DNA from 4 places in the Sporosarcina sp. P26b genome. Region 1 is predicted to be linked to each of the others. Evidence: riboswitches for the same ligand, from Rfam matches in the RefSeq annotation. Region 1 holds a riboswitch; each other region holds the start of a gene.

The links. Region 1 has a riboswitch for S-adenosylmethionine ahead of metA (homoserine O-acetyltransferase MetA). Riboswitches for the same ligand answer to the same signal wherever they lie in the genome.
Region 2: linked by a shared signal. The riboswitch ahead of CSV69_RS12295 (methionine ABC transporter ATP-binding protein) and the one ahead of metA (homoserine O-acetyltransferase MetA) in region 1 are both predicted to bind S-adenosylmethionine.
Region 3: linked by a shared signal. The riboswitch ahead of mtnK (S-methyl-5-thioribose kinase) and the one ahead of metA (homoserine O-acetyltransferase MetA) in region 1 are both predicted to bind S-adenosylmethionine.
Region 4: linked by a shared signal. The riboswitch ahead of CSV69_RS06435 (bifunctional homocysteine S-methyltransferase/methylenetetrahydrofolate reductase) and the one ahead of metA (homoserine O-acetyltransferase MetA) in region 1 are both predicted to bind S-adenosylmethionine.

The regions. Positions count from the first base shown of each region.
Region 1 is NZ_PDYW01000001.1:85,535-88,671, reverse strand. Features, by position in the region: gene CSV69_RS00480 (HAD family hydrolase) at 1-55, shown strand, start outside; gene CSV69_RS00475 (YetF domain-containing protein) at 102-806, opposite strand; gene metA (homoserine O-acetyltransferase MetA) at 873-1,781, opposite strand; SAM riboswitch class I at 1,874-1,980, opposite strand; gene CSV69_RS00465 (AbrB/MazE/SpoVT family DNA-binding domain-containing protein) at 2,131-2,403, shown strand; gene CSV69_RS00460 (thioredoxin family protein) at 2,522-2,836, opposite strand.
Region 2 is NZ_PDYW01000016.1:564-3,700, reverse strand. Features, by position in the region: gene CSV69_RS12300 (methionine ABC transporter permease) at 1-417, opposite strand, end outside; gene CSV69_RS12295 (methionine ABC transporter ATP-binding protein) at 410-1,435, opposite strand; SAM riboswitch class I at 1,520-1,625, opposite strand; gene CSV69_RS12290 (thioredoxin family protein) at 1,675-1,974, opposite strand; gene CSV69_RS12285 (toprim domain-containing protein) at 1,967-2,320, opposite strand; gene gcvH (glycine cleavage system protein GcvH) at 2,382-2,762, opposite strand; gene CSV69_RS12275 (arsenate reductase family protein) at 2,839-3,137, opposite strand, start outside.
Region 3 is NZ_PDYW01000022.1:3,742-6,878, reverse strand. Features, by position in the region: gene CSV69_RS13780 (2,3-diketo-5-methylthiopentyl-1-phosphate enolase) at 1-513, opposite strand, end outside; gene mtnK (S-methyl-5-thioribose kinase) at 513-1,718, opposite strand; SAM riboswitch class I at 1,792-1,894, opposite strand; gene CSV69_RS13770 (glycerol-3-phosphate dehydrogenase/oxidase) at 2,111-3,137, shown strand, end outside.
Region 4 is NZ_PDYW01000004.1:159,118-162,254, forward strand. Features, by position in the region: gene bioB (biotin synthase BioB) at 1-160, opposite strand, end outside; gene CSV69_RS06425 (biotin transporter BioY) at 160-762, opposite strand; gene CSV69_RS06430 (hypothetical protein) at 889-1,086, opposite strand; SAM riboswitch class I at 1,251-1,362, shown strand; gene CSV69_RS06435 (bifunctional homocysteine S-methyltransferase/methylenetetrahydrofolate reductase) at 1,445-3,137, shown strand, end outside.

The DNA of each region.
Region 1 (3,137 bases):
TCCAGATGAAAAACTTACGGCCATAGCCAAACAAAGAAACTGGGAAATATTATAAAATAAAACAAACGCGAAGAGCCCTGATTATTTCAGGACTTTTCACGTTAAGTTGATTTTAATGTATTAATATATAAACTGCCATCTGTCTGAATTTCCGCATAGAGCACATGCTCAGGCTTGGAAATCCCCTGTTTTTTTAATTGTTCGGTTAGCCAAGTATCGGTCAATTGAAGTTCTCGCATATTTTTCTCTTCTACTTTCCCGTTAGTAATAATCTCAGTCGGAATATACTTTGGCGGTGGTGATGGGGCCTTGACATCTTTTTTTGTCGCATACTTCTCACCGGTATTCAGCATGACGCTCAAGTTACCATTCGTTTCAAATATCGCGTAATTGACATCCTTTACCGAAAATACCGACTGCTCGCGTAGCATCATATTTAGATCATTGAAACTTAACCGTAATTTACGCATGGAACCTTCTAGAATTTTTCCATTCTGTATGACAATCATCGGTTTATCATCGAGTAATACGCGAAGCTTGATGGATTTGAATGATAAAAAGTTAGCAAGAATTGTTAATACTGCCCATAAAACCATTCCATATAAACCATTTAAGAATGGCGTTTCAGACTCTCCTGCCAAATTGGCTGCAATCGAACCGATTGTTATGCCTGTCACATAATGAAAGAACGTCAATTGAGACACTTGTTTCTTCCCCATGAAACGCGCTAAAATCAACAGCACAATAAATGAAATCACCGTTCGTAAAGTCATTTCCCAAAAAGCTAATTCCCAAAATTCATCTATGTTCACTGCATACACCTCCAGTAGTCGGAGTATGTGCAAACTATAGGAATTTATACAACAATTCTTTTAACTCCAGTTGTAAGGAGTTTTTTGGTAGACATAGTAATTGAGCCAATTGGAGAATAATAAATGGGTATGAGAGCGCCAAGTATTTAAAGGCTCATTTGTCGGGTCATCATTCGGATAATAGTTTTCTGGAACATCAATATCTGCTCCTTTTTCTATATCACGCGTGTATTCATCCCCTAATGTGTGTGCATCGTACTCTAAATGTCCCGTGACCATAATATGCTTTGCATCATTCGAGATTACAATGAATGCACCTGCCTCTTCAGAAGCAGAAAGTAATGTCAATTCGGGATGATTCTTTATTTCTTCTAATGGCACCCCCGTATGACGTGAGTGTGGTGCTACAAATACATCATTGAATCCGCGTGCCAAGTTCACTGTCGGATCGGTAATGTCATGTGAAAATACTCCAAAACATTTCTTCGTCAACTCAAACTTGTCAATTCCGTAATGATGATAAAGTGCCGCTTGTGCACCCCAACAAATATGAAGTACAGACGTTACATTCGTTTTTGTCCACTCCATGATTTCCTCTAACTCTTTCCAATACACTACATCTTCGAATTGTAGAAGTTCGATTGGGGCACCTGTAATGATCATGCCGTCAAAACGACGGTTTTTGACATGTTCAAACGTAGTATAGAAGGTTTCTAGATGATTCTGACTGACGTTTTTTGAAACGTAGGTAGCCGTATTAAGAAATGTAACATTTACTTGTAATGGTGTATTTCCAAGCAATCTAAGCAATTGTAATTCTGTCTTCTCTTTTTCAGGCATCAAGTTTAAAATCAATATGTTAATCGGACGGATATCCTGTGCGGTCGCACGTTCTTCATCCATAATAAAGATTTTCTCTTCTTTCAGTAATTCCCCTGCTGGTAGATGTTTTGGTATGTTAATCGGCATGCTATTTCCCCCTTGAAGATCTATTATTACTATTTCTATACAAAAAGCCCTCATTTCTCTTGGATAAGAAAATGAGGGTTGACCGTTCACCGTTCTTATCTCTCAAGACAACAATCTTGTTGGAGGTAGCACCTTCCTGTTTGCACAGAGGTTGCTGAAGCTTCATCAGGCCAATTCCCTCAGCTTCTCTTGATAAGAAATATTTAATTACTGACTATTATAGCATTAATAATTTAATTGTATAGCAGAATTATCAAATTGTTCTGCGCGTTCAAGTTTTGTAAATTGTAGATAGCATATTTTTGTGTATAATAGAAATTACCAACTACATTTCTTCGAGGAGGAGCTTATGAAGTCTTTAGGTATTGTTCGTAAAGTAGATCATCTCGGTAGGATTGTGATTCCAAAAGAACTTCGAAATTCTTTGTCGATTGATAAGGGTGATCCTATCGAAATTTTCGCAGAGGATGATAGGATTATTTTGAGAAAATATCAAGTCAACAGAGCATGTTTCATCACGGGTGAAGTGATGGAAGAAAATAAACAATTGTCAAACGGTCTATTCATTAGTCCACAGGGCGCAAAAATCCTTATGGAGCAATTGAAAGATTTCACAAAATAAAGCACATAACAACTAATGGAGCATGTGGCTCAATAGAAAAGGACTGAAAACAACTTTTATAGTTGTCTTCAGTCCTTTGTTTAGTTATATCCATAATCTCAACTGTGAAAACAGTAAATTATGCCAGGCTATTAATAAACTCTTCGATCTCTTCTTTAGTTTTACGGTTTTTACTAACGAACCGGCCTGTTTCTGTACCTTCGCTAAACGCTATGAAGCTCGGAATACCGAATATATCTAACTGACTGCATAGATCAATGAAATCGTCACGATCAACAGAAACAAATTCATATTCCTCAAATTCCGTTTCCAATGTCGGTAAGAATGGTTCAATCACTCTACAATCCGGACACCAATCTGCAGTGAATAAGAAAATGACTCGTTCTTGTTGTTTAAGTTGCTCAAACTGCTCTAGAGATTCTAAATTCTTCAATTCCAAACACTCCTTTTTACGAATAGTATAAGATCACTATAGCACGCTTACTAGTACATCTTCTCTCCAGACGACTTATGCCATTTCCATTTACTAAATCGAAATTATGATATATCTTTATGATTAACGCCCAAAACACGAACGTTCACAAATAATTCATTATTTACGTTCGTATTTGGTAGTTTTCTGTTTTTTGCAGGAAAGCAATTGACAATAGTTTTTGACGTGTTATGATAAATCTAAATTAATAGTTGATTAACAATTTCGACGAAGAGATACCTTCCTTTAACGAATTTCCCAG
Region 2 (3,137 bases), on a different contig from region 1:
AATAATAGTGGATGTTTTGGCACCCATTGAGCGAGCTGCTTCGATAACCCCTTTATCGATTTCCTGCAACGCGATCAATACCATGCGTCCGTAAAATGGAGCCGCCCCGATGATTAACGCAGGCAATGCCGCATTCGGTCCACGCATGCTGTCAAACAATAACTTTGTAAATGGGATAAGTAAAATAATTAAAATGATGAATGGAATTGATCGGAATATATTCACGAACGCGCCAGTAATAACGTTAATCATTTTATTAGCCCATAATTGTCCTGGGCTAGTCAAAAACAATATAAGTCCAAGTGCGATACCAAAAACGAACGTAAAGAATGTCGAGTATGCGGACATATAGAGCGTCTCGCCTGTCGCAAGCCACATTTTGTCCCAGTCAACATTCGGGAACCATTGCTCAATCATGTAGCAGCACCTCCGTCTTTACTTCATTGGCATCTAAGAAGACGATTGCTTCATCAATGACCGCTGTATCGCCTACCAATTGAAGTACTAATGTGCCATATGCGCCGTCACGCGTAGTCGAAATATTCCCTTGTACGATGTTGACGTCAATTGGAAATTTACGGATTAACTCAGCAAGCACTGGCTGTTCCGTACGCTCTCCAATGAAGGCTAACTTCACTAGCTTCCCTTGAGGTACTTCTTCTTGTAAATGAGCCATCGCTGCATCCGTATCACCAGTATCTGTCACTTGTGAAATGAAACGCTTCGTAATATCAGCCTGTGGAGATTGGAAAACGTCCAACACGTTACCGATTTCCATCACTTTTCCGGCTTCCATGACCGCCACCCGATTACAGATCTTACGAATGACATGCATTTCATGCGTAATCAAAACAATTGTCAGTCCAAGACGTTCATTAATATCCGTTAATAAATCCAGAATAGCATTCGTTGTTTCTGGATCGAGTGCGGATGTCGCTTCATCACAAAGCAATACTTCCGGATCATTTGCAAGGGCACGTGCAATACCGACACGTTGCTTCTGACCGCCTGAAAGTTGTGATGGATACGCCTTTTCGCGTCCTGTCAATCCAACTAAATCAATTAGTTCTTTGACTTTTTGCTTGCGTGCCGATTTCTTCACGCCAGCGATTTCAAGAGGAAACATGATATTCTCTTCTACCGTTCTCGACCACAACAAATTAAAGTGTTGAAAGATCATGCTGATTTTCTGTCGCGCATTGCGCAAGCCTGCACCTTTTAACGTCGTCATTTCCTGTTCATTAATCTTAATACTACCGGACGTCGGAGTTTCAAGACCATTCAGTAGTCTGATCAATGTACTTTTACCTGCTCCGCTGTATCCGATGACGCCGAAAATTTCTCCTTCTTCGATGTCAAATGTCACATCATCTACTGCGACAATTTCTGAACGGTTCAATTGGAACCTTTTATGAACGTTTGCTAGTTGAATCATTTTCCGCACCACCTTTAATTTAAAAAGACCTTCCTGCAGTTGAGCAGAAAGGTCCAACGTATATACATATGTACGTTACCATTTCTCTCATCTATCAAAGCATTACACTTTGAGTGAATTGGCACCATTTCACATATGTGACGGTTGCCGGGCTTCATAGGGCACTTCCCTCCACCGCTCTTTATAAGAGTTACGTATTCAATTGATTATCTACTTATACCATACTTCGAATTCTATTGTCAACTGAGCTTCTCCAGTAGATAAGGTACAGATTGAAAAGCGTAAATTTTTTCTATCGGCTCGCCTTTTCGTTGAATGAGCAAACAAGGAACGCTCTCTACTTCATATTCGATTGCAATATCCTGGACGTAATTCAAATCCGCTTTTCCAATGGGCAATTCCGGTCGCATCGCTTCTATTACCGTTAACATTTTCGAAGCGACTGCACAGGTACCACACATAGGTGTAAATAAATAAAAAGCGGCTATTTGCTCCGCCGCCTTTGCATGTTTCCAGTCTTCGATTGACCAATTATTCATGTGTTCCACCTGCCAAAAATTTAGGATGTACTTTAAAATTGGCGGCAGCTAAAATGCTGGCCAATAGCTTGATAGGCGTCGTCTCCACTTCACGATAGAGACGATCCGTGTATAGGTGTCTAGCTTCCGGATACAGTTGTTTGAACAGCTTTCGAATGGATTCACCTGACGCGTCCGCATCCAAAAATATGAAGATTTCATGTTGCTCGTACGGCTCAAGCAGTTCTTCGATGTGGTACGCACTGATGGTACCATTCGTACAAAGAATCTCTACAGGCTCTGCAAGGATCGGCACTAACCGCTTACGATCCGAACCGCCTTCTACAATGAGAACTTTCAGGTCCATGCGCTTCCTCCTAGAGTGTAAAAAAAACGCTGAGACGTTCCAGCGCTTTCCTTTGTGATGATTATTCAGCTGTCATTTCTTCGTATTGTTCAGCTGTCATTAACGCATCCAATTCAGCTTTGTCATCGATTTCAACTACAACCATCCATGCACCTTCGTATGGAGATTCGTTAACCAATTCAGGGCTGTCTTCAAGGTTTTCGTTCACTTCTACAACTTTACCAGTTAGTGGAGCATACAATTCAGAAACAGTTTTCACTGATTCAACGCTTCCGAAAGGCTCGTCAGATTTCAATTGATCGCCAACTTGTGGGAGTTCAACGAATACGATATCCCCTAGTTCAGACTGTGCAAAATGTGTGATTCCGATACGGTATTTACCGTCTTCTTCTTTTACCCATTCGTGCTCTTCTGAATAACGTAAATCTTTTGGTGTGCTCATGTCGTTACCTCCAAAAATATAATAGTTTATCTATCTTTAGTTTGCCATAGTTCCCGCGTAAAGACAAGATTCTAGATCATTTCTTCCATGTTTCTGCGAATGTTGTTTCATTGAAACCAACGGTCACTTTTTGGTTGTCCGACACGAGTGGACGTTTGATGAGCATTCCGTCTGAAGCGAGCAGTGCGATCTTTTCGTCGTCTGTCATGGTAGGTAGTTTGTCTTTCAAATTGAGCTCGCGATATTTCATGCCGCTTGTGTTGAAGAACTTCTTCATTTCGAGCCCGGAGTTTGCGATCATGCTACGAAGGTCGTCTTCGCTCGGTGGTTGTTCGGCGATGTTGTGTTCTTCGAATGAAATCCCCTCGTTCTCGA
Region 3 (3,137 bases), on a different contig from region 1:
CGGTGTTAATTCATTCTCAAAAAGAATTTCATCGTCTTTGATAAGATCGACACCGCCAGCTAGCAATTCTTCCAGTTGGCCGGAGAAAAAGGACAGATCCCTTCCCATGACTCCCTTGAAGATGGCTTTCAGCAATGGGCGATCCATGACATTCAACTGTTCACGAATTCCTTTTGTACCGAAGCGCGGACCTGGAAATTGTGCAAGCAATTGTTTGCCAAAATCCAAATCGATTAATTCATAGCCTTCAAAAAAGGATAGCTTGCCATAGACTGTCGTGAAAATCGCGGGAAGATCTGCCGAATAGTTAGCGGACGGATAAAAGATTTTTACCATATCCTTCACTTCCCCTTTTTCCACAGAAACGACTTCACCTTTATGGTGCTTCAGTTGCTGCTGTTCAAGATGCGGAATGTCTGTCCAAGACCCGATTGTGAGCCCGAGTGCATGTTGCTCCGCTATTTTTTCTTGCTCTAGATGTGTCGGAAATAGATAAGTGGCTGTAACTCCCATTAAAATTCCTCCTTGTGACTACTGTCGATGAACCAGCTCTCCAATTCTTCGAGAGAGCGTATTGTATTACGGTTAAGTATCAAATACTTCCCGAGCTCCAACACTTTTTTCCTTCTGGCCATACGTTTTTCTTCATCTTGTTCATAATTTAAATCGTCAATTTGGGCAATACCGATAGAGCGGCGGACCAATTCGCATCCTGCATACCCCAGCATATCGGTAAAGCTTTCGTCCATAACATGCGTCAGAAAACCGTCGAGTTGTGTATAAGGCTCATTGGATTCTTCTCTCCAAACTTGTGCGAATGTCTCTGTGTACGCATACCAGGTTTCCCGCGCTTGTTCATAGCGCTTCGTTTTAAATTCAGGGTGACCGATGCCATTCAACAGTAGGCTCGCGATAAAATGCCCCATGTCAAACCCGAACGGCCCAAAACAAGCAAACTCGGTATCGAAAACAACTGTTTTGTCTTGTCCCATAAATATGGCACCACTATGTAAGTCGCTATGAATGAGCGCATCTGCTTTTGTCATGAATTTACGTTTCAACTTCGCCACTTCCAGCTGTAAACGGTGGTCTTGACTCAGAAATAACACATCATTTTTCAAGCCTTCTTCAAAGAAATTGCTGTCATGCATATTGTAGGGACAATCGAAAGAGAGTTCTTCCGTCATTTCTCGCATGGCCGGATTTGCAAAAGAGGCATTCAACTCTTTCTTTAGTTTTGGATCTAGGTAGAAATCGGACGTATAAAAGCTCGTTTTCGCACTGAATACACCTATGTCTCTAGCAAATATGGCAGATTCCGTCCCATTATTCAAAGCTGTGCGCCCCATTTCCATCGGATGCATGTCTTCCATCACAACAATCGCCATGATTTCATCCAGATGGAGCACTTTCGGAACAGAACCGGGAATGATGTTATCGTATTCCTGTAATACTTTTGCTTCGAGAACGACCCGGTCGATCGGGATAGGCATTGACTCTCCTACAATCCTCGCGTAAGGTACAGCCTGCTTGAGTATCAAGCTCTTCTGTTCTCCCGTTAATCGATAAACATGATTGATCTTCCCATCACTTACTTCCGTCACAACAACTTGTTCTTGTTCACTAAAGAAGCCACGCTTTTTAACATACTTCACAATTTCATCGAATTCTAAGAATGCATAGGTTGCCAGTTCCTGATGACTACTTGATATATTCATGTTTTATCCTCCTTCTGCATCGTCTATGATGATAAAAAAACCCCTTCAGTTAAGAAGAGGTTTTTCACACAACTTCTTATCTTTCAGCATAAATGCTGTAAGAATTAGCACCGTGCTCAATTGAGTCGGTTGCCGGGCTTCATCGGGCTTTTCCCTCCGCCTGCTCCTGATAAGAGTATATTTATTATTTTTAATTACCATTAGATTCGCACAATGTTATATGAAATTATAGCATGACTTTTACCCATTGTCTATTTAATTGAAACCCATCAAATAGTTAAAACACTGACCACATATTGCATTTTCTAAACGTTTTGTAAATCAAGAGATTTAGTAATCTAAATTGTAGTATAATTAGTGAACGAATAAAATATGTGGAGGCTTTAACTAAAATGACTGAACATCCTAATGCGTTACTAAAAAGTGAAGTACTTTCAACAGTACAAGCAGAAGAATTTGATGTATTAATCATCGGGGGCGGCATTACGGGGGCTGGAATTGCCTTGGATGCTGCCAGCCGTGGCATGAAAACGGTGCTTGTGGAAATGCAGGATTTTGCTGCAGGGACGTCCAGCCGTTCTACAAAAATGATTCATGGCGGCTTGCGATACCTGAAAAACCTTGAAGTGAAGATCGTTGCGGAAACAGGCAAGGAACGGGCAGTTGTCTATGAAAATGGACCCCATGTGACGAAGCCCGAGTGGCTGCTTTTGCCGATTTATAAGGACGGATCAATGGGTAAATTCACTACCTCTATCGGTTTACGCGTCTATGATTTTTTGGCGGGCGTGAAAAAAGAAGAACGAAAAAGCATGTTGACCAGAGAAAGAGCGTTGCATGCGGAGCCTAAACTCAGGGCTGAAGGGTTACTTGGGGCTGGCCGTTTCGTTGAATACCGATCGGATGATGCCCGACTGACGATTGAAGTGATGAAAGAAGCTGTCAGTCAAGGCGCGACTGTATTCAATTATACAAAAGTGACCGATTTTATTTACAATGAAGGAAAAGTTGCAGGCGTAAGCGTAGTTGACCAATTGAGCGGCAAAACTAGTGAAATACGCGCAAAAACAATAGTGAACGCCGCCGGTCCATGGGTGGATACATTGAGGGAGAAAGACAACTCCTTGGATGCACGGGAAATTCGTTTGACGAAGGGCATTCATCTCGTTTTCGACCAAAGTGTATTCCCTTTGAATCAGATTGTTTACTTTGACACGCCAGATGGCCGGATGGTGTTGGCAATCCCACGGGACGGGAAAACGTACGTCGGGACGACAGACACTGACTACAAAGGGGATATGGTTCATCCCCGAATGACCGTAAGCGACCGCGATTATTTGATGGACGCAATCGCACTCATTTTTCCGAAGTTGACCATTTCAGCAAGTGATATTGAATCCAGCTGGGTTGGGTTACGGC
Region 4 (3,137 bases), on a different contig from region 1:
TCAACTTTACTTTATTTCCGAAATAATGTGATCGAATCGAGTACGTTGCATGCAGCAATAATAGTAAATCTTCATCTGGGCTGTTTAATAGTGCAAGTGATTCCTCGTCGGTTAATACATGTCCTTCTAGTACTCTAGTAGCGAGTTGTTGGTAATTCATTATAATGTACGCCTCACTTTCAAGTGTTTTGATATTCTGAACGCAAACATGCCTGACAACACAGCTAGAATTAGATCTTTTGGCAGTGGAGGCATCATCCATAGCCATGCAATCTTATAAGAAAACACCTCGGGTGCAGCAGCCCACATCTTATACGCAAAATACATCCAACTTGTACCTAGTATGTAGTTGATTGCGGTAGCGACTAGCGCTGCGGTAATAAAAGCAGGCAGGGTCTGATTTCGCTCGACAATCTTTCCCGCTACATAAGCAATTAGAATGAAAGTAACAATAAAACCGAACGTCGGACTTAATATCTGACCGAATCCGCCTGAAAATCTTGCGAAAACCGGTGCACCCGCTAGCCCTATTAACATATACACCGTCATTGATAACGCACCTAGACGGCTGCCGAGTAATAGTCCCGACAAGATTGCGAAAAACGTTTGCAATGTAATAGGTACTCCACCAACTACTAAAAACGGCACGAAGGATGTAATATTTGCACCAATCATCATTAATGATGCGAACATTCCACTGTATACAATGGTTAGTGCATTGAATCTACTGACCGGTCGACTCTCTGTTGCAGTTGCCATCATGTCACCTCTTTTTATATTAGTTACCATAAAAATAATAGAGGTTAACTCATCTTGTGTCAACACTATTTATTCTTAAGTTAACTCTAAAAATAAATAAAAAAAAGACTGCAGCATCATGCTGACAGCCTACTTCTTCTTATCAATCTGTTCTTCCTTTTCTTTACGGAACAGAACGCTTGAAATTAAACCACTAAATATTGCAGCTGCAATCGTAATGTACACGCGCATATCATAAGTAACTTCTTCGTAACTATTACCTATCATGATCCAAGCAAGAGTACCTACAAGAACAGCGATTGGAAATGAGTATTTAAAGAACCGCATAATTCCTCACCTTTTCAATTTACTCCTTTAACTTTATCATAAATATCGCAATTTCTCTATGTTGCAAATCCCGACTACGAACTTCACTGAATGTTCACTTGACGAAGAACAACAAAGCCGCTATGATGTGGTTAGAATAATCAAAATAATTGAATAAGAATCGTATCTTATCAAGAGAAGCTGAGGGACTGGCCCGTCGACGCTTCAGCAACCAGCCGTTTAGGCAAGGTGCTACTTCCAGCAGTCTGTCAAGTTGACGCACTGAAAAGATGAGAGGGAACTAGTCATTGAGATTACAAAGCCTTCTAATATACTTGAAGGCTTTTTTTGATTAGAAAAGCAAAGGGGAGATGGGAACATGTCATTGCTAGAGAAACTACAAACAAATGTCCTAACAGCAGATGGGGCAATGGGGACGATTTTATATTCTTACGGAATTGATTATTGTTATGAAGAGCTAAACATAGAAAAGCCCGAAATTATAGAGCAAATTCACCAAGACTACATCGCAGCAGGTGCAGATATCATCCAAACGAACACATACAGCGCTAACGCGATTAAATTGGCCCGATATGGTTTGGAGAGTCATGTGACGGAATTCAATAAAGCAGCCATCCAAATCGCAAAGCGCGCAGCAGCACCTGGCGGACAATTCGTTCTTGGCACAATCGGCGGTCTACGTGGCATTCGTAAAAGTGATGCGACATTGGATGAAATAGAAAAAGTCGTATTAGAACAAGCAAACGCATTATTAACAGGTGATCCCGACGGTCTTTTATTGGAGACCTATTATGATTTTGAAGAATTAGCATCTGTTGTTAGCACATTAAAGAAAGTTACGGACGTGCCATTAATTGCACAAGTTTCTATGCATGACCCCGGTGTACTTCAAAACGGACTTTCATTAAACGATGCTCTTCACCAACTTGAGTCTCTCGGTGCAGACGTTGTAGGCGTCAACTGTCGCTTAGGACCTTACCACACGATTCAAGCATTCGATAATGTCACGTTACCGAAAAAAGCATTTTTATCAGCTTATCCAAACGCCAGCCTATTAGACGTAGAAGATGGACGAATAGTCTATGAATCAGAGGCAGAGTATTTCGGTCGTGCTGCCGTACTACTACGCGATCAAGGGGTTCGGTTAATCGGTGGATGTTGCGGTACAACGCCTAAACATATTAAAGCAGCCAAAACGCAGTTAGCTAGACTTGCGCCTATTACAGAAAAAGTCGTACAGCCGTCAAAACCTATCGTCATCCAAGAAGCGAGTCCTGTACAACACCAACCGCTTCACATAAAAGCCAAAACAGAGCGTACGGTGATTGTAGAGTTGGATACACCGCGCCATTTAGAGACAGAAGATTATGTCAAAGGCGCGAACGTATTATACGATGCAGGCGTTGACGCGATCACAATGGCGGACAACTCACTTGCCTCCCCTCGTATCAGTAATATGGCGATGGGCTCAATCATTAAAATGCAACACAATATTCGCCCGCTCGTTCATTTGACATGTCGCGATCATAATCTTATTGGATTGCAGTCACATTTGATGGGTTTGGATGCACTAGGTATCACGGATGTGCTGGCGGTAACAGGTGACCCAACGAAAGTGGGAGATTTCCCAGGGGCTACGAGCGTTTATGACGTGAACAGTATGGAGTTAATACAATTAATCAAAAAGTTGAATGAAGGTATTTCCTTCTCTGGAAAGCCATTGCGCAAAAAAGCCAACTTCTCTATTTCAGCAGCATTCAATCCGAACGTACGCGTAGTGGAACGTGCCGTACAGCGGCTAGATAAGAAAATCGAAGCGGGCGCAGACTACTTTATCACTCAACCTGTTTATACAAAAGAAAAAATCATAGAAGTATATGAAGCAACGAAGCATTTGGACACACCGATTTTTATTGGGATTATGCCGTTGACGAATATTCGAAACGCAGAGTTCTTGCATCACGAAGTACCTGGCATTAAGCTTTCCGATGAAGTATTGGAAAGAATGCGCCAGTGCAGTGATGATCGAGATCAATCGACAGAAGTTGGCC